4 regions of the Rhizobium changzhiense genome follow, and region 1 is predicted to be linked to each of the others. Evidence: predicted binding sites of a transcription regulator. Region 1 holds the regulator's gene; each other region holds the start of a gene.

Evidence for each region. The regulator LexA, encoded in region 1, represses DNA repair genes until DNA is damaged. The targets are predictions, from matches to a motif close to TGTTCNNNNTGTGTTCNG.
Region 2: G9X68_RS21575 (putative DNA modification/repair radical SAM protein) is a predicted target of LexA. The motif match lies at 4,909-4,926, and genes of this name have one in related genera.
Region 3: G9X68_RS32065 (ImuA family protein) is a predicted target of LexA. The motif match lies at 2,999-3,016, and genes of this name have one in related genera.
Region 4: dnaE (DNA polymerase III subunit alpha) is a predicted target of LexA. The motif match lies at 3,869-3,886, and genes of this name have one in related genera.

The regions. Positions count from the first base shown of each region.
Region 1 covers NZ_JABFCQ010000002.1:235,674-243,042, reverse strand. The annotation lists gene eno (phosphopyruvate hydratase) at 45-1,319, opposite strand; gene kdsA (3-deoxy-8-phosphooctulonate synthase) at 1,457-2,302, opposite strand; gene G9X68_RS10595 (VOC family protein) at 2,299-3,195, opposite strand; gene lexA (transcriptional repressor LexA) at 3,391-4,110, shown strand; gene G9X68_RS10585 (ComEC/Rec2 family competence protein) at 4,091-6,523, opposite strand; gene gltA (citrate synthase) at 6,814-7,369, shown strand, end outside.
Region 2 covers NZ_JABFCQ010000004.1:285,429-292,797, forward strand. The annotation lists gene carB (carbamoyl-phosphate synthase large subunit) at 1-2,161, shown strand, start outside; gene G9X68_RS21570 (UdgX family uracil-DNA binding protein) at 2,217-3,671, opposite strand; gene G9X68_RS21575 (putative DNA modification/repair radical SAM protein) at 3,671-4,903, opposite strand; gene greA (transcription elongation factor GreA) at 5,157-5,633, shown strand; gene G9X68_RS21585 (glycosyltransferase family 4 protein) at 5,661-6,719, shown strand; gene G9X68_RS21590 (dicarboxylate/amino acid:cation symporter) at 6,791-7,369, opposite strand, start outside.
Region 3 covers NZ_JABFCQ010000005.1:110,479-117,847, reverse strand. The annotation lists gene G9X68_RS23450 (error-prone DNA polymerase) at 1-582, opposite strand, end outside; gene G9X68_RS23445 (Y-family DNA polymerase) at 579-2,024, opposite strand; gene G9X68_RS32065 (ImuA family protein) at 2,035-2,979, opposite strand; gene G9X68_RS23440 (metallopeptidase family protein) at 3,141-3,578, shown strand; gene G9X68_RS23435 (DUF1737 domain-containing protein) at 3,703-3,909, opposite strand; gene G9X68_RS23430 (HpcH/HpaI aldolase/citrate lyase family protein) at 3,909-4,829, opposite strand; gene G9X68_RS23425 (hypothetical protein) at 4,969-5,202, shown strand; gene G9X68_RS23420 (VOC family protein) at 5,331-5,750, shown strand; gene leuD (3-isopropylmalate dehydratase small subunit) at 5,884-6,492, shown strand; gene G9X68_RS23410 (pyridoxal-phosphate dependent enzyme) at 6,525-7,369, opposite strand, start outside.
Region 4 covers NZ_JABFCQ010000001.1:96,171-103,539, forward strand. The annotation lists gene G9X68_RS00505 (L,D-transpeptidase family protein) at 1-123, shown strand, start outside; gene dnaE (DNA polymerase III subunit alpha) at 135-3,632, opposite strand; gene G9X68_RS00515 (DUF5680 domain-containing protein) at 4,133-4,597, shown strand; gene G9X68_RS00520 (ABC transporter ATP-binding protein) at 4,710-5,393, opposite strand; gene G9X68_RS00525 (lipoprotein-releasing ABC transporter permease subunit) at 5,408-6,712, opposite strand; gene proS (proline--tRNA ligase) at 6,728-7,369, opposite strand, start outside.

The DNA of each region.
Region 1 (7,369 bases):
CCGCGCCGAAGGGCGCGGGTCAAACCATTGAACATCAGATCCGATCAGCCGCGAATGATCGAGCGGCCGGCATACTGAGCCTGGGGGCCGAGGCCTTCTTCGATGCGGATCAGCTGGTTGTACTTGGCAAGGCGGTCGGAACGCGACAGCGAGCCGGTCTTGATTTGGCCGCAGTTGGTGGCGACCGCGAGATCGGCAATGGTCGAATCTTCCGTTTCGCCGGAGCGGTGGGACATGACGGCGGTATAGGCTGCCTTATGCGCCGTGTTGACGGCATCGAGGGTTTCCGTCAGCGAGCCGATCTGGTTGACCTTGACGAGGATCGAGTTGGCAACGCCCATGCGGATGCCGTCGCGAAGACGGGCGGAGTTGGTGACGAAGAGATCGTCGCCGACGAGCTGGGTCTTCTTGCCGGCCAGGTCGGTCAGCGTCTTCCAGCCGTCCCAATCGTCTTCAGCCATGCCGTCTTCGATCGAGATGATCGGGTACTTGGCAGCGAGCTCGGCGAGATATTCGGCCATGGCGCCTGATTCGAGCGTGCGGCCTTCACCTTCGAGAACATATTTGCCGTCCTTGAAGAATTCCGTCGAGGCGCAGTCGAGGCCGAGGTAGATATCCTCGCCCGGCTTGTAGCCGGCTTTCTCGACCGACTTCATGATGAAGTCGAGAGCTTCCGGCGCGCTCTTCAGGCCCGGTGCGAAACCGCCTTCATCGCCGACATTGGTGTTGTGACCCTGTGCGGCAAGTTCCTTGCGGAGCGTATGGAAGACTTCCGAACCCATGCGCACGGCTTCGGCGATCGAATCGGCGCCGACCGGCAGGATCATGAATTCCTGGAAATCGATCGGGTTATCGGCATGGGCACCACCATTGATGATGTTCATCATCGGCACCGGCAGCAGGCTGGCGGATGCGCCGCCGACATAACGGTAGAGCGGCAAGCCGGATGCCTGGGCGGCAGCCTTGGCGACGGCGAGCGAAACGCCGAGGATGGCGTTGGCGCCGAGGCGCGACTTGTTCGGCGTGCCGTCCAGCTCGATCATGATATTGTCGATCTGGATCTGATTTTCGGCGTCGATGCCGCCGATCGCGTCGAAGATCTCAGTGTTAGCGGCTTCGACCGCCTTTTCGACGCCCTTGCCCAGATAGCGCTTGCCGCCGTCACGCAGTTCGACCGCCTCATGTGCGCCCGTCGAGGCACCCGAGGGAACGGCCGCGCGGCCCATGCTGCCATCTTCGAGATAGACATCGACTTCGACGGTGGGGTTGCCACGGCTATCGAGAATCTCACGGGCGATGATATCGGTGATTGCAGTCATGGGTTCTTCCTGCTCGGTGGGTGATAAATGGTTCGAAACCTGTCTTAGTCGAAGGTGTGCAAATTACAATGCTGCAATAGCCTTCGGACCAGCGTTGGGATGTGGCCTACAGCACGATCATGTCAGGCTGTTGAACGTCAAGCCTTGGCGACCGCATCGAAGGCAAGCAGCTTTTCGAGAAGTCGCGGCATGTCCTTGAGGTAGACCATGTTCGGTCCGTCGGAAGGGGCATTATCGGGGTCCTGATGGGTTTCGAGGAAGACGCCGGCAATACCGGTAGCCACCGCTGCGCGCGCCAGCGTTTCCACGAATTCACGTTGACCGCCGGAGGATTCGCCCTGCCCGCCCGGCTGCGCCACGGAATGGGTCGCATCGAAGATAACGGGCGCGCCCATCGCCGCCATGATCGGCAGCGAGCGCATGTCGGAGACCAGCGTATTGTAACCGAAGGAGGCGCCGCGCTCGCACAGCAGCACGTTCGGATTGCCGCTGGCATTGAGCTTCTTCAAGACGTTCTTCATATCCCAGGGAGCGAGGAACTGACCCTTCTTGACATTGACGACGCGGCAGGTCTTGGCGGCAGCGATGAGGAGGTCGGTCTGGCGGCAAAGGAAGGCCGGAATCTGCAGGACGTCGACGATCTTTGCCACCTCCGCGCATTGCTCGGCGGTATGGACGTCGGTCAAGACAGGAAACCCGAATTCCTTCTTGAGGTCGGCAAAGACCTCCATGCCCTTTTCGATCCCGATACCACGTTCGGCCGACAGCGAGGTCCGGTTCGCCTTGTCGAAGGAGCTCTTGTAGACGAGGCCGATGCCGAGCTTTCCGCAAAGCTCTTTCAGTGTGCCGGCAACCATGAAGGCGTGGTCGCGGCTCTCCATCTGGCAGGGACCGGCAATCAGCGACAGGCGGCCGGTATTGGAAAAGGTGACCTGGCCTTGGCCTTCGCCGATCCTGACTTCGGAATTCGTATCAGTGCTCATCGTGTTTCCTCGAAGGCGAAGAGCGTGCCCTGCCCGGGCGCGGGCTTCACCAGAATGCGATTGTTCTTGCGCGTGTAAGTCACCCCGTTAGCAGCCAAATGCGCTTCTGTCACGGCAAGATCGGCGACAGTGAAGAGGATTGCCCGGCCGCGTAGGCCGCGATCGGCGGATGAGCCACCAATGTCGAAATAGGCCTCCAGCCCTTCTGGCGTCATCAGGCTGATTTTGGCATTCGATGCCGCGATATTGACGCCGAAACCGGTTTTCTCGACTGCCGATTGCGCCACGGCAAGGCTGACGAAGGCAGCGAAGGCGGCCGGCTCCGGCGTGCAAAGCGCGATCTCGACTATGCCGGTCACACCATTGGCATGTGTTTCAAGCGCGGCGCGGTCGGTCGGCAGCGGATTGACGCGCTCGACGGTGAAAAGCAGGAGATCAGGCGCGCGCAGGTCGGCGGCAAAAGCCAGCTTGAAGCCGGCAATCGTCTCGGAACCGTCCGGCATCGTCATCGGCCGGGTGAACTGCAGCATCTCGCCGGCGCTCGATCCGTTGCCGACGAAATTCTGATGATCGATGCCGGCATCCTTGCTGCCGAAAGCCAGCCCCGAAAGCCCCTCCTCGCCGCAGCGGAAGCGGAAGGCCTGGTTGCGGGCGGTGAAGACGTTGCCTTGCCGCGCCGATGCCTCGCTCTCTTCGACGCTCGCAATCCCGAGCGGCTCCAGATAGGTCTTGTCGGCAAAGAAGACGCAGGCGTTTTCCGTTCCGAAGGGGTGGCGCGCATCGGCGGCAACGGTGAAGCCGAGCTTGCCGAGCCTCTCGCGCGCCAGATCGATATTGACGACCGGCAGCACGATATGATCCAGCGGGTACGGTTTGGCGGAATGCTCGTTCATCATGTCCCTCCTGGAAAGGTCAAGAGATGTGCAGCGCGACCTTCAATACAAGACTTGTGTCCCAATCCGGCGAATGAAAATAAAAATCTCAACGAGTTGGCGCCAAGTTTTACGGAAATTTAGCTACTTGCGGAACACATATGGAACATATAGTGTCTGTTCTGGATTTGTTTCAATCACGAGGTCACAACGTCGATGCTCACGCGCAAACAACAGGAGCTTCTCCTCTTCATTCATGAGCGCATGAAGGAATCCGGCGTTCCGCCATCTTTCGATGAGATGAAGGATGCCCTGGACCTCGCCTCGAAGTCCGGGATTCATCGCTTGATTACAGCGCTCGAGGAGCGCGGCTTCATTCGCCGCCTACCGAACCGCGCCCGCGCGCTTGAGGTCATCAAGCTTCCGGAGGCCTACAGCCCCAGCATCCAGCCCCGGCGCGGCTTTTCGCCGAGCGTGATCGAGGGCAGCCTCGGCAAGCCACAGCCGGTCGCCGCCCCTGCTCCTGCAAAGCCCGTCGCCGACAACGGCAATTCGGTCTCCGTGCCGGTCATGGGCCGAATCGCTGCCGGTGTTCCGATCTCGGCGATCCAGAACAACACCCACGACATCGTCGTTCCGGCCGACATGCTCGGCTCCGGTGAACATTACGCGCTGGAGGTCAAGGGCGATTCGATGATCGACGCCGGCATCTTCGACGGCGACACCGTGATCATCCGCAACGGCAGCACTGCAAGTCCCGGTGATATCGTCGTTGCCCTCGTCGATGACGAGGAAGCGACGCTGAAGCGCTTCCGCCGCAAGGGCGCCTCGATCGCGCTGGAGGCCGCCAACCCGGCGTACGAGACCCGGATCTTCGGGCCGGACCGTGTCAAGGTACAGGGCAAACTCGTCGGCCTCATTCGCCGCTATCACTGACATTGGCCAGTCCGGTTTCGGTAAAACTATTGCTGCGCCAGTCATAGGCGCGATGGCGCATCCATGGCCGCGACAATGCATCGAATGCGGTTGCGACCTCCGGGCCGGCGTCCGTGAAGCGCAACTCGATGGAACCGCTCCTGCGCAGCGTCTCACCGGTGAAGAGCGTCGCACCTGAGCGGCAGCTGTTGAAGCGAAGGCGGACCGACGTCACGACGATATCGGCCGCGTCGCATGCCGGACCGAGATAGGCGGCATTGTCGATGACGGTTACCACCTGACCATTGCCAAGCCTTGATGTGCACCAGGCCTTCTTGACGCAGGAAAAGCGGTTTGCGTCACCGCCCGATGCGGCGGCCCGCATCGCGGTCCTTGCTTCGTTCTGCTGATCGCGGGAAAGCCTGACGCGGCGATCTTCTCCCTCCGGCGGGATAGCAGGACCGTCCAGCATCTTCGGCGGATCATGCTTCGGCAGGACCAGCGCTCTCTGCCACTGGTCGAAGATGAAATCCGGCGGTCTTTCACGGTTGGAAGCCATTGCCGCCGCCTCGACGATTGCGACGAGACTACCATCCTCCGAAATCACCAGATCCGGCGGCCGGGGAACCGGCAGAAGCAGCAGGATGAGCGTTGCGACCCCGATAATCGATGTGCCGATATGGCGCAACCGGGTGCGGAGCAGCGTCAGCAGCAGAAAGCCTGCCACGGCGACGGTGAAATACCAGGCGGGCAAACGGCCGACGTCGATATTGCCATCCCAGCCGGACACCGTCTTGGCGACCGCGATCACCAGATCGAGGCCGAATCCGACGATCTTCCAGGCCCAAACATCCAAGCCGAAAGGCATGAGCAGCATTGCCAGCAAGCCGGCCGGCATGATGATGAAGGAGATGATCGGTATTGTCGCGAGATTTGCCGGCAGGCCGTAGGCGGTCAGGCGATGAAAATGCTCGATCGAAAACAGCGCGGTGGAAAAACCGCCGATCAACGAGGTCAGGAAGACGCCGCCGAAGAAGCCCGCAACGGTAACGAAGGGCCTGATGATCGGCAGCTTCAGGAAAGCGTTTTCGCGGACCCGCCGATCCTTCCAAAGCTGATAGCCAGAGACCAGCGCCAATGTGGCGGCAAAAGACATCTGGAAGCTCGGACCCAAGACCTCGGACGGCGAAATGACAATGATGACAAGCGCGGAGAGAGCGACATTGCGTAGGCTGATCGACGGCCGGTCGAAGAAGACGGCGATCAACATAATGGCCATCATGATGAAAGCGCGTTCGGCAGAGACCGCAAAGCCGGAGATCAGGAAATAGGCGGTGACGGTGATGAGCGCGCCGGCGGCGGCGATCTTCTTCGTCGGATAGGCCTCGGCGACACCGGGAAAGAAGCTGAGCAGCATCCGCAAGCCGACGAAGAAGATTCCGGCCGACAGCGCCATGTTGAGACCGGAGATGGCGATGATATGCGCCAGACCGGACTGGCGCAGCGCTTCCGTCGTCGCATCCGAGATGGCGCGCCGCTCGTCCGTCACCAGAGCAGCGGCAAAAGCGCCGGTGTCGCCGGGCAGGATCGACCTTATGCGGTCGCCGATACCGCTGCGCAGCCGGTAGAGCCATTCCAGCAGCGCTTCGGTCGTCGATCTGGCCGCCTGCGGACCTGCCTGCACATCGACCTTCGTCGGCGCACCGTAGAAGAAGCCGTTGGCGCCGATGCCATCGAAATAGGCACCGAAGGAGAAGTCGTTGAGCCCGGGAAGCGCTGGGCCTGCCGGCGGCGTCAGCCGCGCTCTGCCAGTGATGATATCGCCGATCTCGAAGGCCACGTCCGCGCCGCGGGCGATTGCGGTGATGCGGTCCGGCGGCCGCTTCACCTGTGGCGCCTCAGTGCCGGTAACGGCAAGAATGTAGCGCCACCGCCCGCGACCATCACCTTCGCGCCGCTCGACACGGCCGGTCACCGTCGTCGTCACGGCGGAATCGAGGATCACGGTGGAAGCCCGCTGGCTCTCGAACTGCGCCGTGACCATGCCGCAGGCCACGAGTGAAAGCGCCAGCAGCGTTGCCCGCACTGCCGCCCGGCTGCGGCCGGCGATGAGAACCGCCACGGTCAGCGCCAACAGGCAGAGCAGTGATGCAACGAGAGGAAAATCCGATGCCGCGAGAAACCAGCCGGCTGACCCGGCGCCGAGGAAGACCGGCGAAAACAGCAGCAGGCGGCCATGGTCTACCTCCTCGCCCAGCATGCGCATGCCGGCACGCAGCAATTGCGAGGCTGCGGCCGGCAGCCGGTGGCGCAATGGTGTCTCCGACTGCGTCCTTGTCGCTCGCGTCACCACGACAGGTGGTGAAAAACTGGAGGAGTCGGCAGGGCCTTCGCCCGCTTCCGGCCGCAATTCGACTGTCGTCAACTCCTGCATGAACCGCCCAAGCCCGGCTGCGAAGGCGGCCAGAATGCAACCTCCAATCAAATCCGGCAAGCATAATCGATTGAAATATGAGGGAAAATCGCGAGCGCCAAAAGACCAGTCGAATCATCGGCTTCCGATATGCATGCGGCTCATCGCTGCAGTGCCTAAAAGGTGATACCGCAATGCACAAAATGCCATCACGGTAACTTGGCATTAGCTTCGCGATCATATAGCTATCGGTGAGGACGCTTAACCCCTATGGCGCTTTTATGGCGCCACCGCCATTTCGGAGGATCAGCATGACGGATCAAAGCGCTACAATAAAAATCGGTGACAAGTCTGTCGACCTTGCTGTCAAAAGCGGCACGATCGGCCCGAGCGTCATCGATATCGGTGCCCTCTACAAGAACACGGCTTCCTTCACGTACGATCCGGGTTTTACCTCGACCGCATCCTGTGAATCGAAAATCACCTACATCGACGGCGACGAAGGTGTCCTCTTACATCGCGGCTATCCGATCGAGCAGCTCGCCGAGCACGGCGACTTCCTCGAGGTCTGCTATCTGCTGCTTTACGGCGAACTGCCGACCACCGTGCAGAAGAAGGATTTCGATTACCGCGTCACGCACCACACCATGGTGCACGAGCAGATGAGCCGCTTCTTCACCGGCTTCCGCCGCGATGCGCATCCGATGGCCGTCATGTGCGGCTGCGTCGGCGCGCTGTCGGCCTTCTATCACGACTCCACCGACATCACCGATCCGCACCAGCGCATGGTCGCCAGCCTGCGCATGATCGCCAAGATGCCGACGCTTGCCGCCATGGCCTACAAATACCATATCGGCCAGCCCTTCG
Region 2 (7,369 bases), on a different contig from region 1:
CTTCGCCGAATCGCTACAGAAGGCGCTGCGCGGCCTCGAAACCGGCCTGACCGGCCTCGACGAAATCGAGATCCCCGGCTTTGAAGAGGGAGAATCCAGCCAGAACGCCATCCGCGCCGCAATCGGCACACCGACGCCAGATCGCCTGCGCATGGTCGCCCAGGCGCTGCGACAGGGCATGAGCGAAGCCGAAGTCCACGAAGGCTGCAAGATCGATCCCTGGTTTATCGCCGAACTGAAGGCGATCATCGAGATGGAAGCCCGGATCCGCGAGCACGGCCTGCCGGATGATGCCGCCAACCTGCGCATGTTGAAGGCCATGGGCTTTTCCGACGCACGCTTGGCTACACTGACCGGCAAGCGCCCGAAGGAAGTCGCCGAATTCCGCAACAGCCTGAACGTCCGCCCCGTCTTCAAGCGCATCGATACCTGTGCGGCCGAGTTCGCCTCGCCGACCGCCTATATGTATTCGACCTATGAGACGCCTTTCGTCGGCGCCGCCCGCTCCGAGGCTGAAGTGTCGGACCGCAAGAAGGTCGTCATCCTCGGCGGCGGCCCGAACCGCATCGGCCAGGGCATCGAGTTCGACTATTGCTGCTGCCATGCCGCCTTCGCGCTGAAGGATGCCGGCTATGAAGCGATCATGATCAACTGCAACCCCGAAACCGTTTCGACCGACTACGATACATCAGACCGCCTCTATTTCGAGCCGCTGACGGCCGAGGACGTGATCGAGATCCTGCGGGCAGAACAGGAAAGGGGTGAAGTCGTCGGCGTCATCGTCCAGTTCGGCGGCCAGACGCCGCTGAAGCTTGCCGAGGCGCTGGAAAAGAACGGCATCCCGATCCTCGGCACCGCGCCTGATATGATCGACCTTGCCGAGGACCGCGACCGCTTCCAGAAGCTGTTGATGAAGCTCGACCTCAACCAGCCGAACAACGGCATCGCCTATTCGGTCGAGCAGGCCCGCATGGTCGCCACCGAAATCGGCTTCCCGCTGGTCGTTCGCCCCTCTTACGTGCTTGGCGGCCGCGCCATGCAGATCCTGCATTCGGAAGGCCAGCTGCAGAGCTACCTGCTCGATACCGTGCCCGAACTGGTGCCGGAGGATATCAAGCAGCGTTATCCCAACGACAAGACCGGCCAGATCAACACCCTGCTCGGCAAAAACCCGCTGCTCTTCGACAGCTATCTTAGCCACGCCATCGAAGTCGACGTCGACTGCCTCTCGGACGGCACCGACGTCTATGTCGCCGGCATCATGGAGCATATCGAGGAGGCCGGCATCCATTCCGGCGACAGCGCCTGCTCGCTGCCGCCGCGCACGCTCTCCAACGAGATGCTCGACGAGCTGGAACGCCAGGCGAAAGCCATGGCCAAGGCGCTCAATGTCGGCGGCCTGATGAACGTCCAGTTCGCCATCAAGGACGGCACCGTCTACGTTCTCGAAGTCAATCCGCGCGCCTCGCGCACCGTGCCCTTCGTCGCCAAGACCATCGGCGCGCCGATTGCCAAGATCGCCGCCCGCGTCATGGCCGGCGAAAAACTCGACGCGACCTTCGCCGCCTACGGCGAAAAGCCCGATCCGCGCAAGCTGAAGCACATCGCCGTCAAGGAAGCCGTTTTCCCCTTCGCCCGTTTCCCCGGCGTCGACACGCTGCTCGGCCCGGAAATGCGCTCGACGGGTGAAGTCATCGGCCTCGATACCGATTTTGCGCTGGCCTTCGCCAAGTCGCAGCTCGGCGCCGGCGTCGAGCTGCCGCGGGATGGGACGGTCTTCGTCTCCGTCCGCGATGCGGACAAGCCGCGCGTGCTGCCGGCGATCCGCATCCTCGTCGAGCAGGGCTTCAAAGTGCTGGCGACCGGCGGCACCGCCCGCTTCCTCGCCGAAAACGGTATCACCGCCACCAAGATCAACAAGGTGCTGGAAGGCCGTCCGCACATCGAGGACGCGATCCGCAATCGCCAGGTCCAGCTCGTCATCAACACAACCGATGGCAACAAGGCGATCTCGGACTCCAAGTCGCTACGCCGTGCGACGCTGATGCAGAAGGTGCCCTATTACACGACGATGGCAGGCGCCGAGGCCGCCGCCCAGGCGATCAAAGCGCTGAAGGCCGGCAATCTGGAAGTGCGGCCGCTGCAGAGCTACTTCGCCTGAGATAGGGCAGCGCCATCGCTCGATCAGCGATGGCGCCAGAGGCTTCGGAATCAGTTTATGCAGCTGCCAGCATAAGGCGCTGAATTTTCAGCATATCTTCGCGAAATCGCGCCAGTTCTTCCGCTTTCAGCCGCTCGTCGGGAATACGCAGCAGATAGGATGGATGCACTGTCACAAAGAGCGTTCGCCTCTCGTCGATCGCGATCGCTTTCCCCCTGACATCCTGCAGCCGCTGTTTCGTATCGGTCAGCGCCGCGAGCGCCGTCGCCCCCATGGCAACGATCAGCTTCGGCTTGATCAGCGCCATCTCCAGATTGAGCCACCAGCGGCAATGCTTCACCTCCCCCATATTGGGCTTCTGATGGATGCGACGCTTGCCGCGCGGCTCATATTTGAAATGCTTGACGGCATTGGTGACGTAAAGCGTTGAGCGGTCGATGCCCGCTTCAGCGATCACCTGGTCCAGCAGCCTGCCGGCGGGACCGACGAAGGGGCGCCCTGATATATCCTCCTGGTCGCCTGGCTGCTCGCCGACGAACATCACCTCTGCATCGCGCGGCCCCTCCCCGAATACGGTTTGCGTCGCCTTCGCATGAAGCGGACAGCGGGTGCAGCCGGCAGCTTCCGCGCCCAGTGCTTCCAGCGTGCCCGCCGGCGCTTCAGGTTCAACTGGAATGCTGCGCGCGGCTTCCTGCAGGCGATCGTGAAAGGGCAACGACTGGGTCGCCTCCCTTGCAGCCATGGCCCGCACCTTGCTCTCCGCCGATGCGATCAGCCCAGGGATGAGATCGGCTTCCGGCAGGTTCTTCCAGTATTTTTTCGGCATCTCCGCCTGCATCGCCTTCAGCTTCAACCGCGCCGGATTGAAAATGCTGGCGTAGTAGGTGCGCCAGAGGTCATCGGTAGCATCGGTGAGATTGGGTTTTTCGCAGGGCTCGTCGCTCATCGTCAGCCGCTCTCCGTCCCAGGCGGCCGATCCCTTGGGCGTCGCGATCAGCCAGTCCATGTCGGTGAATCGCCTTTGGAAGAAGGGCGCTGTGCGCCTGACGATATGGTGATCCGGCTCGAACCAGGCGAGGAATTTTCGACGGCCTGCCGACACCGCACCAACCTCCTTGAAGCGGACGAAGGCCGTCATCTTGTGCGCGTCGCGCCAAACGTTTTTCGCCATCAGCCTGGCACAGGCGACGTCCTCGGCGGAGGCCACTTCAAGCAGTTGCCGGTCCAGTTGCAGCCGCCAGAGCAGACGGTAAAGCAGGGAAAAACGCGCCGGGTCGGAATGACAGAGAACTGTCTCTGCGAGTTCGATGAAGGCGGGCGGCACCGTCATCGGCTTGCGTGCCATGACGGGCGCCGGCGGCATGGCGTCGCGCTGAAACGCAAGGTCCGCCTCCTCGCTTTTTTCGCGCCAATCTATCTCTTCCGGCAGGATGCCCGCGGCCGCGAAAGCGCGCGCGGCGTCGCGCCATTCGGCAAGCTCCCCGCGTCCTGCAAGCACGACCCGGCGCATCACAGCAACGACAACTGTTCGGGTTGCGGTTCGAACATGGCGCGAAGGTCGGGGCGCTCGATCAATCGGCGCGGCGACCAGCCTTCCGCCGAGATGAAGGACTGAACCTTCTTGATCGAAACGCCGAGCCGCTGGAGATCGTCGAGCCGCAACCGGCGAAAACGCCGTGCCGAAACGATCGCTTTGACTGTCTTGGTGCCGAGACCGGGCACACGCAGCAACCGCTCGCGCTCGGCCCTGTTGATATCGACGGGAAATTCGGCCCGGTTGGCGAGCGCCCAGGCAAGTTTGGGATCGAGGCTGAGATCGAGCATGCCTCCCGCCTGGTTCGCGGTGATCTCGTCTATGCCGAAACCGTAAAATCGATAGAGCCAATCGGCCTGATAGAGCCGGTGTTCCCGCATCAGCGGCGGTTTGATCAGCGGCAGATTTTTCGACGAGTCCGGAATCGGGCTGAAGGCGGAATAATAGACGCGCTTCAGCCCGTAGCTGCTGTAAAGCCGGCCGCTGGTCGCAAGGATCGTCGCATCGTTCGCGCCATCGGCGCCGACGATCATCTGCGTGCTCTGGCCGGCCGGCACGAAACGCTGACGCTTCTTCGTCCGCAGCGTCGGTTCGCCGGCGGCCTCGATCTTCAGCCTCAGATCCCCCATCGATCGCCGAATATTGGCAGGCTTCTTTTCCGGCGCAAAGCGGGTGATGCCGTTATCCGTCGGCAACTCGATATTGAGCGACAGCCTGTCGGCATGAAGCCCCGCTTCCTCGATCAGACGCGGCGACGCCTCGGGAATCGATTTCAGATGGATATAGCCGCGGAAATTATGCGTCACACGCAGTTCGCGGACGATGCGGACCATCTCTTCCATCGTGTAATCGGACGAACGAATAATGCCGGAGGAAAGGAACAGGCCTTCGATATAGTTGCGGCGATAGAATTCCAGCGTTAGCCAGATGACCTCCTCCGGTGTAAAGCGCGCCCGTTCGACATTACTCGACGAGCGATTGACGCAATAGGCGCAGTCGTAGATGCAGAAATTGGTCAGCAGTATTTTCAAAAGCGAAATGCACCGCCCGTCCGGGGCGTAGGCATGACAGATGCCGGATCCCTCGGTCGAACCGAGCCCGCCGCTTGCCCGGGAATCACGTTTCACCGTGCCGCTGGAAGCGCAGGAAGCGTCATATTTCGCGGCATCGGAAAGGATGGCCAAGCGTTCTGTAAGCGACTTCTTCATTAGTATGTTCACTATATGTTCCCATGTAGAGAGTCAATCAGGACCATGCGATTTCTGCCCATTTTCAAGCCACATCACCTGATGTTGGGGCGCGCCGCGTTTCTTTCATGCGAATTTTCTGGAAATCGGCCTTGGCGATCTGCTATAAGCGTCCGACTAAGATTGTGGCACGGTTCCGAAGCTCCCCTTCGGGACCTGTTTTCTTTTGTGTTCGCCGCTGATTGTGCGGATACGAGGATTGAAGGACAGAAAAATGGTTGAAAAGGTACCGATGACACCGGGCGGTTTCGTCAAGCTGCAGGAAGAACTGCGCTGGCGTCAGCAGGAGGAGCGCCCTCGAATCATCGAGGCGATCGCCGAAGCCCGTGCCCATGGCGACCTTTCCGAAAACGCCGAATACCACGCCGCCAAGGAAGCCCAGAGTCACAATGAAGGCCGCATCAGCGAGCTGGAAGACCTGACGGCGCGCGCCGAGGTCATCGACCTCACCAAGATGTCGGGCGACAAGATCAAGTTCGGCGCCAAGGTGAAACTCATCGACGAGGACACCGATGAAGAAAAGACCTACCAGATCGTCGGCGACCAGGAAGCCGACGTCAAGGCCGGCCGCATCTCCATCTCCTCGCCGATCGCCCGTGCTCTGATCGGCAAGGAAGTCGGCGATTCCATCGAGGTCAATGCGCCGGGCGGCTCCAAGGCCTACGAAATCCTCCAGGTTTCCTGGGGCTGATCGCCCGCGAGCCGCGAGACCCCTCCCTTGCCCGATATCCGTGACGTCGAGATCATTGCGCCCAATTTCAAGCGCCGGCTCTCCGGCGTCACGTCGACTATCGTCCAGCTCATCCCATGCCAGATCCGGCTCGGCATCAAGATCGCGACACTCGGCCCCGGCCTGCCGGAGGACCTGCCGAAACTTAAGGGACGGCAACTCCTCGGCCTCTGGCGCCCGCCGGCGCGCCGGCGCCAGCGTGTCTGGCACGCTCGCCGCAACAACGAGATGGCCGTCGGCATCCTGCTGCGCCATCTGTTGCGGATGCCGCTGAAGCTTCTCTTCACCTCGGCCGCGCAACGCAGGCACACCGCCTATACGAAATGGCTGATCCGCCGCATGGACGCTATCATCGCGACCAGCGATCGATCAGGCTCGTTCCTCGAGGTGCCGCACACGGTGATCCAGCACGGCGTCGATCTTGCCTTGTTCCATCCGCCGGAAACGGCGGAGGACGGCATCGCCGCCACCGGCCTGCCGGGCCGCCATCTCGTCGGCTGCTTCGGCCGTGTGCGCCATCAGAAGGGCACCGATCTTTTCGTCAGGACGATGATCGAACTGCTGCCACAGCATCCCGACTGGACGGCGATCGTCTCCGGCCGGGTGACGGCCGAACACATGGCATTTGGCGACAAACTCAAGGCGGATGTCGCGGCCGCCCGGCTCAGCGACCGTATCCTCTTCCTCGGCGAAGTGCCGGACATCAAGGTCTGGTATCGCCGCCTGACGCTTTACGTCGCCCCTTCCCGCAACGAGGGTTTCGGCCTGACGCCGCTCGAAGCCATGGCCTCGCGCACCGCGGTGGTGGCATCGGACGCCGGCGCCTATGCCGAGCTCATCGTCACGGGCGAGACGGGCTCGGTCGTCGCCGCCGGCGATGGCGAGGCGCTGACGCGGGCAATCGCGCCCTATATCGCCGATCCCGCTCTGGCGCTCGCCCATGGCGAGAATGCGCTACGGCATGTCAGGATGAATTTTGCGCTGGAGAAGGAAGCAAGCGCGATCGGCGCCGTTTATAACAGCCTTCTCGGCGACAATCGCGGCTGACGCAGAAAGAGAAACGGCCCGTTGGATAACGGGCCGCTGCAGGGATTCTAAGGATAAGGAATAGCGGCTGACTATTCGGCCGGCTGCAGCCCGGCAGCCGAAATATCCTCTCCGGTCTGGCCGCCCAGTGCCGCGGCGAGCTGCGCCGTATCCAGTTCGTTTTCCCAACGTGCGACGACGATCGTCGCCACCGCATTGCCGACGAGGTTGGTCAGCGCCCGGCATTCCGACATGAAGCGGTCGATGCCGAGGATAAGCGCCATGCCGGCGACCGGCACGGAGGGCACGACGGAGAGCGTTGCGGCAAGCGTGATGAAGCCGGCGCCGGTGATGCCTGCAGCACCCTTGGAGCTCAGCATCGCCACCAGCAGCAGCAGGATCTGATCACCCCAGGAAAGTTGAATGCCGGTTGCCTGGGCAATGAAGAGCGCTGCCAGCGTCATGTAGATGTTGGTGCCGTCGAGGTTGAAGGAATAGCCTGTCGGGATGACGAGGCCGACGACCGAGCGCTTGCAGCCGGCCTTTTCCATCTTGTTCATCAGCCCCGGAAGGGCGGCCTCCGAAGACGAGGTGCCGAGGACCAGCAGCAGTTCTTCCTTGATGTAGCGCAGCAGCGCCACGATCGAGAAGCCGTTGTAACGGGCGACAGC
Region 3 (7,369 bases), on a different contig from region 1:
GTCATAGGCTGGCGCCAGCGTCATAAAAAAAGCCTTGCGGAAGCGTCTGCGAAACCGTTCCAGATAATCTTCCAGCGTCGACTGACCCGCCTGATGACCGACAAGGGTGCGATCCGGAACGAGGGCAAGCATCATCTCGTCCCCCCATTCCATGAGTTCCGCTTCTGTCAGAATGCAGCTTCCCTTGACCGATTCCTCCTTCAGATTGCCGGCGCTGAGCAGACGGCAGAGATTTGCCCAGCCTCGCCGGTTGCGCGGATAGGCGAGGATATCAGGCGTTCCATCGCAAAAGACGAGACGGGCGCCCGGTTGAACCCGGATAGGATCGAGAATGACCTCCGTTTTTCCTTTCTTCTTCGCCTCGGCTAAAATCGCATCCTTGTTTTTGTATCTCTCCTCAAGCTGCTCCGCCTGTGCATGCGCCCGCACCACGCCTGCAACCGAATTACGGTCCGCAATCCCGAGTCCGCCGAGCCTGAGATGAGCGGCCTGTACGACCATCTCTTCCGGGCCGGAGGCGCCTTCGAGAAACGAGAAATTCGTTCTCGTGCCGATCTCGAAAAATGCGGGTTCGCTCTTCATGCGAAAACACCGTGCATGAACCAGCGAGGATGGAATTCCTGACCATAGAAGCCGCGACGATAGATCCAGAAGCGATGTCCGGTCTCGTCCTCGATGCGGAAATAGTCACGCGCCTCGGCATCATCCCCATCGATCCACCATTCCATGGCAATCCGTTCCGGCCCTTCGCTTCTTGCCACCTGATGCTGCATGCGCCGCCAGCGGAAGATCTGCGGCGGACCATCGGGCACTTCGGCAAGTATGGTCTCGACGGGCTCCGGCGTTGCAAAGAGCCGCAGCGGGCGCTCTTGGCGGAAAGGAAGCTGGATGTCCGGCGCGGCCTTCCGCCTGGGAAGGCTCTCCATCACAGGAACCGTAATGACGGCGCGTTCGGGCACATGGCTCTCGCGGAGCTGGAAGCTCTGCAGGCAATCCGCACCAAGCCGGGCCGAAACCCGGTCGACGAAGGCCGAAAGCGAGATCTCTCCCTGACGGTCGCCCTCGAAATCACCCTGCGCCTCGTTGAAGGGATCGTGCCGCAACACATTCAACCGCAGGATCTCGAAACCATAGCCGGCATCGAGATCGTCATAGACCGCCTGCAATCGCTCGGAAAAAAGTCCGGCGATGAACTTTGGTTCGCGAAGCGGCCGAGAAGCGCCGACGGAGATACGAAAGACCCTGCCGTCGACACGGAACAGCACCAGTTCGAACACCCGCCCGCCAGCCCCCCGCGCCTCCAGCGACGGCTGCAGCGATAAGGCGACCTGGCTGGTGACGGCAAGGATCTGCTCTTCCGTCCCGATGGGCTCGATCAGCCGGCTTTCGGCCGAGAGGCTGGCAACAGGACGCCGGGGCGAGACCGGCTCCTCTTCACGTCCCAGCGCCTGGTCGAGACGCAGAAGCAGCTCCGGGCCGAACCGGCGGGTCAGCGGCGCTCGCGGTGCATCGATAACGTCGCCGATATATTTCAGACCGAGCTTCTTCAGGGCATCGACGGTTTGTCCTTCCAGCCGCAAGGCTGCAACCGGCAAGGACGTCAGCACATGTTCCGTCTCTTCGTCCTCGATCACGCCGCCTTGCCCGAAGCGGGACGCGGCCCAGGAAAGGCCGGGCGACGATGAGATCGCGCCGCAGGCATCGAATCCCATATGAAAAAGCCGCGACAGCACATCCTTGAGAAGCGCCTTTTCACCGCCGAAAAGATGGGCGCAGCCGCTAATGTCGAGAAACAGGCCGTCCTTGCCGTCAAACGCCACCAGCGGCGTATAGCGGTCGCACCAGTCGGCAATTGCCTCCAGCAACCGGCGGTCGGCCGCCGGATCCTCTTCCGCGACCTCGAGCATCGGGTACATGGCGCGCGCTTCGGCAACGCCCAGCTCCTTCTTCAACCCCAGCCTCTCGGCCAACTCGTCCAGTGCCGTCAGCCGCATGGCATTGTTGAGCTTGCCGGAACAGACGATAGGCGGCGTCTCAGGACGCCCTTTCGAACGCCAGGAGAGCCCCCATCGCCTGCGGGCGATGCGGTCCGTTGGCAGATGCGGGAAGCTGAGCGCCAGAATGCGCTGATTGTTCGCCTGAAGGACGAACGAGGTTTGGTTCGGCGACAGGGAGAAATTCGCGTTCATGGGGATTCCACTCCAGAAGAAAGGAGAGCGGGGCCGGATTTCGGCTCTTCTCCAGCGTCAGACGGAAAATCGGATTGCCGATGCTGCCGGAAAGTTTCGATCCATCCGGCAACGACCGCAGAGCGGACGAGGCTGGTTCGACCTGCAGACGGAAGGCCGCACTGCTTGCCTCCTCCGCTCCGGCCTGACGGACAAGAAAGAGCGGACAGCGGGCAGCATGCGCCCTGAGACTGAGCCTGCGGCTTTCGGTCAGGCCGAAATGGGCGGGATTGCCCCGCACTTCGAAGATGACGGCCGAGAAGGCAGCGCTTTCCACCGCCACTTCCGCCAGCCAGAGCGCCTCGTCCAGCTTGCGCGGGGCGGCATGGAGAAACCGCTCCGGGCTCAGCCCGAAATCCCGAAGCCCGGGGGCATAGGGACGACCGGCCTCCAGCGTGCCGACGGCATCGCCAATCCAGAGCAACGGCAGAAGGCGGCCGGCATCCGCTTCCTGCTTTTGCAGTCGCGCTGCAACAGCCATCGCCAGCCCGCTTGCAGCACCGGCATCACGAGACAGAGCCGAACGGAATTCGGTGATCGCATCGAGCGGCAGGCCGCCTTCCAGCGCCCCATCGAGAAACTCCACCCCAAACGGCAGGGGCGGCAGCGTGCGCTCCTGGCGGGTCTTACGTCCTTCCGCCAGGGCTTCCCGTTCCGCTGCAGCAAGCGCCGGCGCGGGCCTTCCCTCCAGTCTGGCGATGGTTTCGCGGAGCGCAAAAAGCCGCTCGCGCGCCAGGGCGTGCTGCGCCATGGCGTTCTCCGATCCGTCTTGTTCCTGTTATGTTCTTATAGATTCCAGAGAGCTAATGAAGAGTCAACGTCCATTTTCTATGAAAATATTCCTGCCTTTGATTCCGCACTCGAAAATCGGCGATAAAGGTTCTATATGGGCCCGCAAAGGAAGGAATATTCATGGCCCGCGTAGACCAGAGCGATGATTGGCAAGACCGCCATGCACCGACGATCAGCACCTTCGAGTCGCTGGCCATGGAGGCCTACAGCCATCTGCCGGATGAATTCCGCCAACTGACGACCAACCTCACGATCGAGATCGAAGATTTCCCCGATGACGACGTTTTCGAGGACATGGCCCTGGAAACCCCTTTCGATCTGCTCGGTCTTTTCGAGGGCAGGGGCATTTCCGAACGTTTCACGGTGGAAACCGGCGAGATGCCGAACCGCATCCGTCTCTACCGCCGTCCCATCCTCGATTACTGGGCTGAGAACGACGAGACGCTCGGCGATATCATCACCCACGTCCTGATCCACGAGATCGGCCATCATTTCGGGCTGAGTGACGATGACATGGAGCGGATCGAGGCAAGCGCCGAGGAAGCCGCCGAGCGCTAGAGCAATTCCAGGAAAAGTGCGAAGCGGTTTTCCGTCCGGAATTGCGTAAAAACAAAAGGCTAGAGCGGTCCTGCGTTTCCGTTAAAAGCTGAACCGCTCTAGCCCGCGCGTTCGGCAGAACGCGCTATTGCTCGGAGAGTTTCATCTCGGGATTGTAATCCTTGCCTTCGACCTGCTTGACGACGGCCTGGCCGCACTGCATCGCGCCGGTTGCGGCATTGAAGGCATAGCTCGGCGAGCCCTCCAGCGCCCAGCCCTTGTTGAGGGCGGCAGTGACCTTATGGCAGAAGGAAGCATCGTCGGGACCGGTCAGGAAGCGGTAGAGTTTCATCACATCGTCTTTCGTGCTGCAGCCTGGCGGGCTGCGATCAGGCGGGCTTTATGGACCAGACTTTCCGCTTGGACAAGATGCAGCCGCTCGACCATCCGCCCGCCTGCATTGATGACGTTCAGCCCATCGGAAGCGGGATCGGCAAAGGCTGATATGATCGCCTCCGCTTCCGCAATCGCTGCCGGATCCGGGCCGAAATGGCGGTTGGCGGGCTCGATCTGCGCAGGATGGATCAGCATCTTGCCGGCAAAGCCCATGGCCCGGCCCTGCAGACATTCGGCATCGAAACCCTGTTCGTCCCTGAAATCGTTGAAGACGCTGTCGATCGCATCGAGCCCATAGGCGCTGACCGCAAGGACGACCTGCATCAGCCACGGCACGAGATAGCTCCGCCCCGGCTGCGGCAGCACGCCGGTTTCCTTGCGCAGGTCGTTCAGCCCGACGACGAGACAATCGAGCCGCGAGCCCGGCGTGCGCCCGGCCTCGGCGATCGCCGCCACATTGAGGATGCCGCGCGGTGTCTCGATCATCGCCCAGATGCGCAGATCTTCCGGTGCATCGGCCTCGGAGAGAAGGTCACTGAGCGCCATGACATCCTGCGGTTCGTCGACCTTCGGCAGCAGCACGGCATCGGGACCAAGCGCCGTCACCAGCTCCATGTCCGCCAGGCCGAAATCGGTGGACAGACTGTTGATGCGGATGATCCGCTCCTTGCCTTGGAGCGACCGAGCCAAAAAGAAATTCCTCAGGTTTTCCCGCGCTTCCGCCTTCTTTTCCGGCGCCACGGAATCCTCGAGATCGAAGATCACCGCATCGCAATCGACCGCATGGGTTTTTTCGAGGGCGCGGGGATTGATGGCAGGCACGCTCAGCACCGAACGGCGCAGGCGGACGGAGCGGGTCATGTGGTTTCGGCTCATGGCGAATTAGTGCCAAGCTTTGACAGCCGAAGCAAGCAGCCCACCCCAGAACCTCCTACAGAACAACAAAAAGCCATGCTTGCCTTGCAGAGAGGAAAGAGAAGGACCACATTCCTTTCCGAAGAAAGGTCTCAAACCAATGCAGAACATTCGCTCCATCTTCCTCATGCTTGCCGGCGCCACCGTTTTCGTGGCCATGCTGCTTTTCACCTTCTCGGTGACGCTTGCCGTCGGCGGCATCCTGACCGTGCTCATGGTCGGACGCGCGCTTTCGATGAAGATGAAGCCCGCTCCGGTCCGCGCCAAGGCAAACAATGGCAAGCGCGAGATGCGGGTGTGGAACGACGGTCGCGGCACGATCATCGATCTCTGATCACCTTTTCGCTGAAAATTTTGGTTCGATGAAAATTTTCGGCCGGCACTGTCGGATCACGCTTCCATGCCACGTCCTTGAAGCAGCCAGGCATTCAGCCGGCGTTCAAAAACGAATGGAGGACAAGCATGGATGCGACGACAGAGAGCAACCCGACCAAGATGCCACCGGTCAAGAACGGCCTGCTGCCCTATCTGACGGTCAGCGGCGCGGTGAAAGCTGCGGAATTCTACAAGAAGGCTTTCGGCGCCGAAGAAGCCTATCGCGTGCCGGTCGACGAGAACGGCCGGACGATGCATGTGCATCTCTACATCAACGGCAGCTCCCTCATGCTGTCGGATGCCTATCCCGAATTCGGCCCCTTCAAAGGCCATGAAGGCTTCGCCATCCAGCTTATTATCGACGATATCGATTTCTGGTGGGATCGCGCGGTTTCCGCCGGCGCCGAAGTCGTCATGCCGGTCGAACTGATGTTCTGGGGCGACCGCTATGGCCAGCTTCGTGATCCGTTCGGCGTCCTCTGGGGGTTGAACGCACCGTCCAAATAACCAAACACGCACAATGGCAGGCCGCGCGAAACGTCGCGCGGCCGCCACTTTAGAAAGATTCTCCTTCATTTCGGCGAAAAACTGGACTAGATGCAAATTCAGGAAGTAGATTTGCAGAAATGGAGCATGGGTCATGGATAAATTCGTGAAGCTCACGGGCGTTGCTGCGCCCTTGCCGGTCGTCAATATCGACACCGACATGATCATTCCGAAGGATTATCTGAAGACGATCAAGCGCACCGGCCTCGGCACCGGCCTCTTCGCGGAGGCTCGTTATAACGAAGACGGTTCCGAAAACCCGGATTTCGTGCTGAACAAGCCGGCCTATCGCGATGCCAAGATCCTGGTTGCCGGCGACAATTTCGGCTGCGGCTCCTCGCGCGAGCACGCGCCCTGGGCGCTTCTGGATTTCGGCATCCGCTGCGTCATCTCGACCAGCTTCGCCGATATTTTCTACAACAACTGCTTCAAGAACGGCATCCTGCCGATCAAGGTCAGCCAGGAAGATCTCGACAAACTGATGGACGACGCCTCGCGCGGCTCCAACGCCATCCTGACCGTCGACCTCGAAACCCTCGAGATCACCGGCCCCGATGGTGGCTCGATCAAGTTCAATCTCGACGAGTTCAAGCGTCACTGCCTGCTGAACGGCCTCGACGATATCGGCCTGACGCTGGAAAAGGGCAAGGCGATCGACAGCTTCGAAAAGAAGAACGCCGCTTCGCACCCCTGGGCAGCCTGAGCCCTTCCAATCGGTTACCGATCAAGCCGGGCTTACGCCCGGCTTTTTCTTGGGTGTGGATCAAAGAAACTTTCTTTCCAGGCCCTGAGTTTTTCGAGCGACACGCCAATGCCGCCGCAGACTTCGATAAGCGGATGATCGAAGCGTTGAAGCAGCCCGGCATGCACATCGGCAACCGCAAGCGCCGCACCGCAAGCCGGCTCGACCAGAATGCGCTGCGCATCGGCAAATTTCAGGCAGGCGGCAACGGCATCGGCGTCGCTGACGACAACACTTTCGATCGGATGCTGCTTCGGCAGGTCGAAGACATGCTGCGCCACCTGCCGCGCCCCGAGCGAATTGGCAATCGAGGTAATGGCGGAAAGGGTGATACGCTCATTCGCCTTGAGGCTGGCATGAAGTGAAGCCGCCCCTTCCGTTTCGACGGCGATAACAGGTACCTCGGAGAGCCCGTTGCGCTTCAACCCCTCGACGATGCCGGCAAGCAGCCCGCCGCCGCCGACGCTGGTGACCACGCAATCGAATTTTGCCCCTTTCGCCACCACCTCGTCGATCAGCGTGGCATGGCCATCCCACAGAAGCGGATGGTCGAAGGGGTGCACATAGGTTGCCTTGCGGCTCCGGGCGAGTTCGACCGCATGGGCATTGGCCTCATCGAAAACCGAACCATGAACGAGGACATTCGCGCCCGTTGCGGCAATCGTCTGCCTTACGTCGGCCGCCGTCGTCTCCGGCACGACGATGGTGACCGGCACACCGAGCGCCCGGCCGGTATAGGCCGCCGCAATGCCGGCATTGCCGCCGGAAGCGCAGAAGATTTCGCGCGCCCCATTTTCCACCTCGTGCTGGCAAAGCCGGCCGACGCCGCGCAGCTTGA
Region 4 (7,369 bases), on a different contig from region 1:
GACGAGACCCGCCGCAAGATCGACGCCCTGATCGCGCCAGGCTCGACGCTAACGATTTCCGATACCGGCCTCGGCCGGGAGACCGGCGAAGGCACGGATTTCATCACAATCACCCGCGGGTGACGCGGGGCTGATCAAACCAGTTCGACGTCGACGACGCCGGGGGCGGCACGAAGGGCGGCGGCGATCTCCGGGGTAATCCGGTATTTCTCCGGCAGCGCCACTTCCACCTCACGTTTGCCCTCCTCCTTGATGACGATGAAGGAGACGAGGCCGTCGCCCTTGGCGTTCAAATGGCCGGCCACCATCCGCAGCGGTCCGGAATCGCGGACATAGACGCGCAGCGCCTTTTGCATCTGCAGTGACTTTTCCTCCAGCGACTGGATCGTCTGGATGCGCAGGCCGATGCCCTCCGGCCGCTCCTCGCCCGTCGCGGTCAGCACGAAAGATTTTCCCGACTCGAGCACGTCGCGATAATGGTTCAGCATTTCCGAAAACAGCACCGCTTCGAACTGGCCCGAGGAATCCGAAAAGACGATGATGCCCATCTTGTTGCCGGTGCGGGTCTTGCGCTCCTGCTTCGAGATGACGGTACCGGCAAGGCGCGCATTGGCCGCGCCCTGTTTGATGGCGGCGGAAAACTCGGCAAAGGTCTGCACCCGCATCTTCTGCAGGATGTTGTTGTAGGAATCGAGCGGGTGGGCTGTCAGATAAAAGCCCAGCACCTGGAATTCCTTGAGCAGCCGCTCGGAGGGGAGCCATGGCGAGAACGGCGGCAGAGAGATCTTCTCAGGCCCCGACGTCAGCGTGCTGCCGAAAATGTCCGACTGGCCGCTCAGCTTGTTCTCCTGGGCGCGCTGGGCATAACCGAGAACACGGTCGAGGCCGGCCGCCAGCTGGGCGCGGTCCATGTCGAAACAATCGAAGGCGCCGGCATAGATCAGGCTTTCGAGCACGCGACGATTGACCTGACGCGGATCGATGCGCAGGCAGAAATCCTCAATGCTTGCAAAGGGTTTGTCGCCACGCACCTCGACGATATGGTCGACGGCGGATTCGCCGACACCCTTGAGGGCGGCGAGCGCGTAATAGATGCGGTTGTCGCCGGTCTCGAAATGGCGGAAGGACGTCTGCACCGAGGGTGCGATCACCTCGATGCCGAGGCGCTTGGCATCCTGGCGGAAATCATTGACCTTTTCCGTGTTGGACATGTCGAGCGTCATCGAGGCGGCGAGGAATTCGACTGGATAATGCGCCTTCATATAGGCCGTCTGGTAGGAGACGATGGCGTAGGCGGCGGCATGCGACTTGTTGAAGCCATAATTGGCGAACTTCGCCAGCAGTTCGAAGATATTGTCGGCCTGCGGCTTCGATACGCCGTTCTTGACGGCGCCAACGACGAAGCGTTCGCGCTGCTGGTCCATCTCGGCCTTGATCTTCTTGCCCATGGCGCGACGCAGAAGGTCGGCTTCGCCCAGCGAATAGCCGGACAGGACCTGGGCGATCTGCATCACCTGCTCCTGGTAGACGATGACGCCTTGCGTTTCCTTGAGCAGGTGGTCGATCATCGGATGGATCGATTCCAGCTCTTCGTCGCCGTGCTTGCGGGCATTGTAGGTCGGGATGTTCTCCATCGGGCCCGGACGGTAGAGCGCCACCAGCGCGATGATGTCCTCGATGCAGTCCGGCTTCATGCCGATCAGCGCCTTGCGCATGCCCGCACTTTCCACCTGGAACACGCCGACCGTCTCGCCGCGCGACAGCATCTCGTAGGTCTTCTTGTCGTCGAGAGGAATGGCTGCGAGATCGACCTTGATACCGAGCTTGGCGACGAAATCGACCGCGACCTTCAGCACCGTCAAAGTCTTCAGGCCGAGGAAGTCGAACTTGACGAGGCCCGCCTGCTCCACCCATTTCATGTTGAATTGAGTGACCGGCATGTCCGAGCGCGGATCGCGATACATCGGCACCAGCTTGGAAAGCGGCCGGTCGCCGATGACGATGCCGGCGGCATGGGTCGAGGCATGGCGGTAAAGCCCCTCGATCTTCTGGGCGATGTCGAGCAGGCGCGCGACAACAGGTTCTTTCGCCGCCTCCTCCTGCAGCTTCGGCTCCTCCTCGATCGCCTTGGACAGCGGCGTCGGATTGGCCGGGTTGTTCGGCACGAGTTTGCAGATCTTGTCGACCTGGCCGTAGGGCATCTCCAGCACGCGGCCGACGTCGCGAAGGGCGGCGCGCGCCTGCAGCGAACCGAAGGTGATGATCTGCGCCACCTGCTCGCGGCCATATTTGGCCTGGACGTAGCGGATCACCTCTTCGCGGCGGTCCTGGCAGAAGTCGATGTCGAAGTCGGGCATGGAGACGCGTTCCGGATTGAGGAAGCGCTCGAAGAGCAGCGAAAAACGCAAGGGATCGACGTCGGTGATCGTCAAGGCATAGGCGACCAGCGAGCCGGCGCCCGAACCGCGGCCGGGACCGACCGGAATGTCATGCTGCTTGGCCCATTTGATGAAGTCGGCAACGATCAGGAAGTAGCCGGGGAAACGCATGCGCTCGATGACGCTGAGCTCGAAATCCAGCCGTTCGCGATAATCCCTTTCCTCGTAACCCGGCGACATGCCGAGCGTTGCAAGCCGCATGTCCAGCCCTTCGACCGCCTGCCGGCGCAGTTCGCTCGCCTCGGCGCGTTCGGCCTCCTCGGCATCGTCGGTCGCACCGGTGAAGCGTGGCAGGATCGGCTTTCGCGTCTTCAGCACGAAGGAGCAGCGCGTGGCGATCTCGATCGTATTTTCCAGCGCTTCCGGCAGGTCGGCGAAAAGCTTGACCATCTCGGCCCGGCTCTTCAGATAGTGATCCGGCGTCAGGCGAAAGCGGCTGTCGTCGGAGACGATGGCGTTGTGCGCGACCGCCATAAGCGCATCATGGGCGTCGTAATCGTCGCGTGTCGGAAAGAAAGCCTCGTTGGTCGCAACCAGCGGCAGGTCGTGGGCATAGGCGAGCCCAATAATCTTCTGTTCGTGCCGCTTGTCGTAAGTGCCGTGCCGCTGCAGCTCGACATAGAGCCTGTCGCCGAAGAGACGCTTCAGCCTGAGCAGCCGGGCTTCGGCCTGAGCGGGATGGCCTTCCTTGATCGCCACGTCAACCGGCCCGGTCAAGGCGCCGCTCAATGCGATCAGCCCTTCCGTGCCTGTCTCCTCCAGCCAGGAGGCGCTGATATGAACGGCCTGGTTGCTTTCGCCGCCGAGATAGGCCCGGCTGACGAGATCGACCAGCCGTTCGTAACCGGCATCCGTCGCGGCGAGAAGAACGATCGAAGGCAGCTTGACCAGGGCCTGCTGGCCGCCGCGCTTTTCCGTTTCCAACCCGTCTCCCATATCGATCGAGACCTGGCAGCCGATGATCGGCTGCAGGCCGTCCTCCATTGCCTTCTGGGAGAATTCCAGCGCAACGAACAGATTGTTGGTGTCGGTAATCGCAATCGCCGGCTGGCTGTCGCCGGTCGCCTTGTAGAGGATCTTCTTCAGCGGCAGGGCGCCCTCGAGAAGCGAATAGGCGGAATGGACCCTCAGGTGGATGAAGCCCGGCGTGCCGCCGGTCGCCTCATCCGTTGAACCCTTTGCCGTATCCGCCATGAAATGCCTTCCTAATCACCCGAATGAATCGGACGCATTGTCGGCATAGAGGGCGATGATGTCCAGAAGAAGTCCCGCGTCCGGACCGCACGATTGCCATACGGTCCCCTGAAAAGTTTAGAGCGCCATGACGATGAGCGAGAAGCTGGCAACGAACATTGCGATGGAGGTGAATGCTGCGATATCACGGATCATGTCAGTCATCGGTCTCTCCTTTACTCGTTATGTTTTCAATTTGTTCCATGTATGTTCTATTGTCAACAGGAATCTTTTCCTTCTTTGTTATGTTCGAGAAATGCCGGGATGTCCCCTGCGAATCGCTGGGAGCCAGCACCCGATGCGATGGGCAGCAGGTTGCCCCTTCTCGGCCTGTCGCAGATCGGTCACGGGGCCTAGAAGGCCAACCTCATCGGCGGCCCGTTTATTTCTAACCTATGTTCCCTTTTCGTTCTTTACGCATCGCAGCATATTTGCCAGCATCAGGTTGAGAGGAGAAGGACATGTCGGATATTACGATGCTGAACGAATTTGTTGTGGAGGCCAAAGCTGCGACCTATGTCGGCGGCGGCGTGGCGCGCACGCCCTGCCGGCCGAGTTCCCACGATATCGGTTACGAACGCGGCGACTGGCGCTATCTCGACAGCTATTTCGGTGGGACCGATTTCGCCGGACAGGAAGTGGTGTGGCTTGCCGACGAGCCCGTCTGGGCGATGAATTATTTCGGCTGCATCATTGCGCCTGATCTCATCGACGGCGCAGCAGCCGGAACGGTGATCAAGGCTGCGCTTTCGGCGATGTATCGCGAGGGCCGGTTTCTTGGCGGGATGGAATTCGACCATCCGTTCGGCCGCTATATCGACAGCAGCGAAGGCGGCTGCGAGCGGTTCATCGGCCACGAATGCATCATGGTCGATGGCCAGAAGGCCTATGCGCTCGATTATCGCGGCGGCCTGATCGTGCCCTGATCGCAGCCTTAAAGCGCATCGCGTCAATCTGGATTCATGAGGTGCGCTTTAAGTCTTTGATTTATACATGTCGTTATCCCAAAACCGCTGCACACTTTTGGGCGACATGCGTTCAGAAATCGACGATCTTGCCGTCGGAGATCGTCACGCGCCGATCCATGCGGCGGGCGAGTTCGTGATTGTGGGTGGCGATGAGGGCAGCAAGGCCGGACTGGCGCACCAGCGCTTCCAGCGCGTCGAAGACGTAGCTTGCCGTTTCGGGGTCGAGATTGCCGGTCGGCTCGTCGGCAAGAAGCAGGGTCGGGGCATTGGCGACGGCGCGGGCAATTGCAACGCGTTGCTGCTCGCCGCCGGAAAGCTCGCCAGGGCGATGCGAGCCGCGATGGCCGATGCGCATGTAATCGAGAAGCTGGCCGGCCCGCTCTCCGGCTTCCTTCCAGGAAAGCCCGGCGATCAGCTGCGGCATCATGATATTTTCGAGCGCCGAGAATTCCGGCAGCAGGTGGTGGAACTGGTAGACGAAGCCGATTTCGCTGCGGCGGATCGCGGTGCGCTTCTCATCGCTCAGGCCGTCACAGGCATGGCCGTTGATGTTGACTTCACCGCCGTCAGGATGCTCCAGCAGGCCGGCGATATGCAGCAGTGTCGACTTGCCGGTGCCGGAAGGCGCGACGAGAGCGACAGTCTCCCCCTTCGATATCGAAAAGTCTGCGCCCTTCAGGATCGAGAGCAGCGTATCGCCCTGCCCGTAATGGCGCTCGACGCCGGTAAGCTTGAGAACGACGTTGCGTTTCATGAAGGCGGCATTCCTTATTCGTAGCGCAGGGCCTGCACCGGATCGAGCCTGGAGGCACGCCAGGCCGGGAAGATGGTCGCGATGAAGGAGAGCGTCAGCGCCATGACGACGATCGAGATCGTTTCACTCAGATCCATCTCCGCCGGCAGCTGGCTGAGGAAATAGACCTGCGGATTGAAGAGCACTGTGCCTGAAATCCAGGAGAAGAACTGGCGGACGGATTCGATGTTGACGCAGACGAGAACGCCGAGCAGCACACCGGCAATGGTGCCGACAATGCCGATCGCCGCTCCGGTCATGAAGAAGATGCGCATGATCGCACCGGCGCTGGCACCCATGGTGCGCAGGATGGCGATATCGCTGCCCTTGTCCTTCACCAGCATGATCAGGCCGGAGATGATGTTCAGCGCCGCGACGAGCACGATCAGCGTCAGGATCATGAACATGACGTTGCGCTCGACCTGAAGCGCCGAGAAGAAGGTCTGGTTGCGCTGGCGCCAGTCGGTGATGGCGATCTGGCGGCCGGCCGCCTCCTCCACCTTGGGCCTCAGATCGTCGATATCGTCGGGATTGTCGACGAAGAGCTCGATCGACTGCACCAGTCCCTCGGCATTGAAATAGAGCTGCGCTTCCTCGAGCGGCATGAAGATGATCGAGGAGTCATATTCCGACATGCCGATCTCAAAGAGGCCGGAGATCTTGTAGGATTTGATGCGAGGGCTGACGCCCATCGGCGTAATGTCGCCATCCGGTGACGTCAGCGTGATGAGATCGCCAACGCGCAGACCGAGTTGATCGGCCATGCGGCTGCCGATCAGCACGCCATCGCCGGAGGCATAACCCACCATGTCGCCTGATTTGATGTTGTCGGAGACCGTCTTGAGCTTGGTCAGATCCTCGGCGCGGGCGCCGCGCACCAGAGCGCCGGTGCTGCCGCCGGCTTGGGCTGAGGCGAGCACCTGGCCTTCCACCAGGGGAAGCGCCATCTTGACGCCGGGCACGGCGGCGAGCTTGCTGCTGAGGACAGGATAATCGGTGAAGGGTCCGTCGACCGGCTGCACGATCATGTGCCCGTTGATGCCGAGGATACGCGAGACGAGCTCGGTGCGAAAACCGTTCATCACGGCCATGACGATGATCAGCGTCGCGACGCCGAGCGTAATGCCGACAAAGGAGAAGCCGGCGATCACCGATATGAAGGCCTCCTTGCGGCGGGCGCGCAGATAACGCCACGCCACGAGGCGTTCAAAGGTGGAAAATGGCTTGCCAGCCGGACCCAAGCCGGATTTCGAGCTCCGGTCCACTGCTGCCTCTGCCATTTCGCCTCCGTTTCCTTAAGCCACGAACCGATTGATCGCCGCTTCGATGGTCATCGTTTCGCGGGCGCCGGTCTTGCGGTCCTTCACTTCCACTTCGCCGTTTGCGACCGCACGCGGGCCGGCGATGATCTGGACGGGTACACCGATCAGGTCGGCGGTCGCGAATTTCGTGCCGGCCCGGTCGTCGGTATCGTCGTAAAGCACATCCTTGCCGGCCTTGGTCAGCGCGGCATAGATCAGCTCGCAAGTATCGTCACAGGCCTGATCGCCCGCCTTCATGTTGATCACAACGATATCGAAGGGCGCGACAGATGCCGGCCAGATGATTCCGTTATCATCATGCGATGCTTCGATGATGGCGGGAACAAGGCGTGTCGGGCCGATACCGTAGGAACCCATGTGGACGAAGTGTTCCTTGCCGTCCGGTCCCTGCACTTTCGCGCCCATCGGCTCGGAATATTTCGTGCCGAAATAGAAGATGTGGCCGACCTCGATACCGCGCGCCGACAGGCGGTCGCCCTCGGGAACGGCGTTGAAGGCCGCCTCGTCGTGCATTTCCGAGGTCGCCGCATAGAGCGAGGTCCATTTGTCGAAGATCGCCTGCAGGCCCTCGACACTGTCGAAATCGGTGCGGTCGCCAGGAATATCGAAACCGAC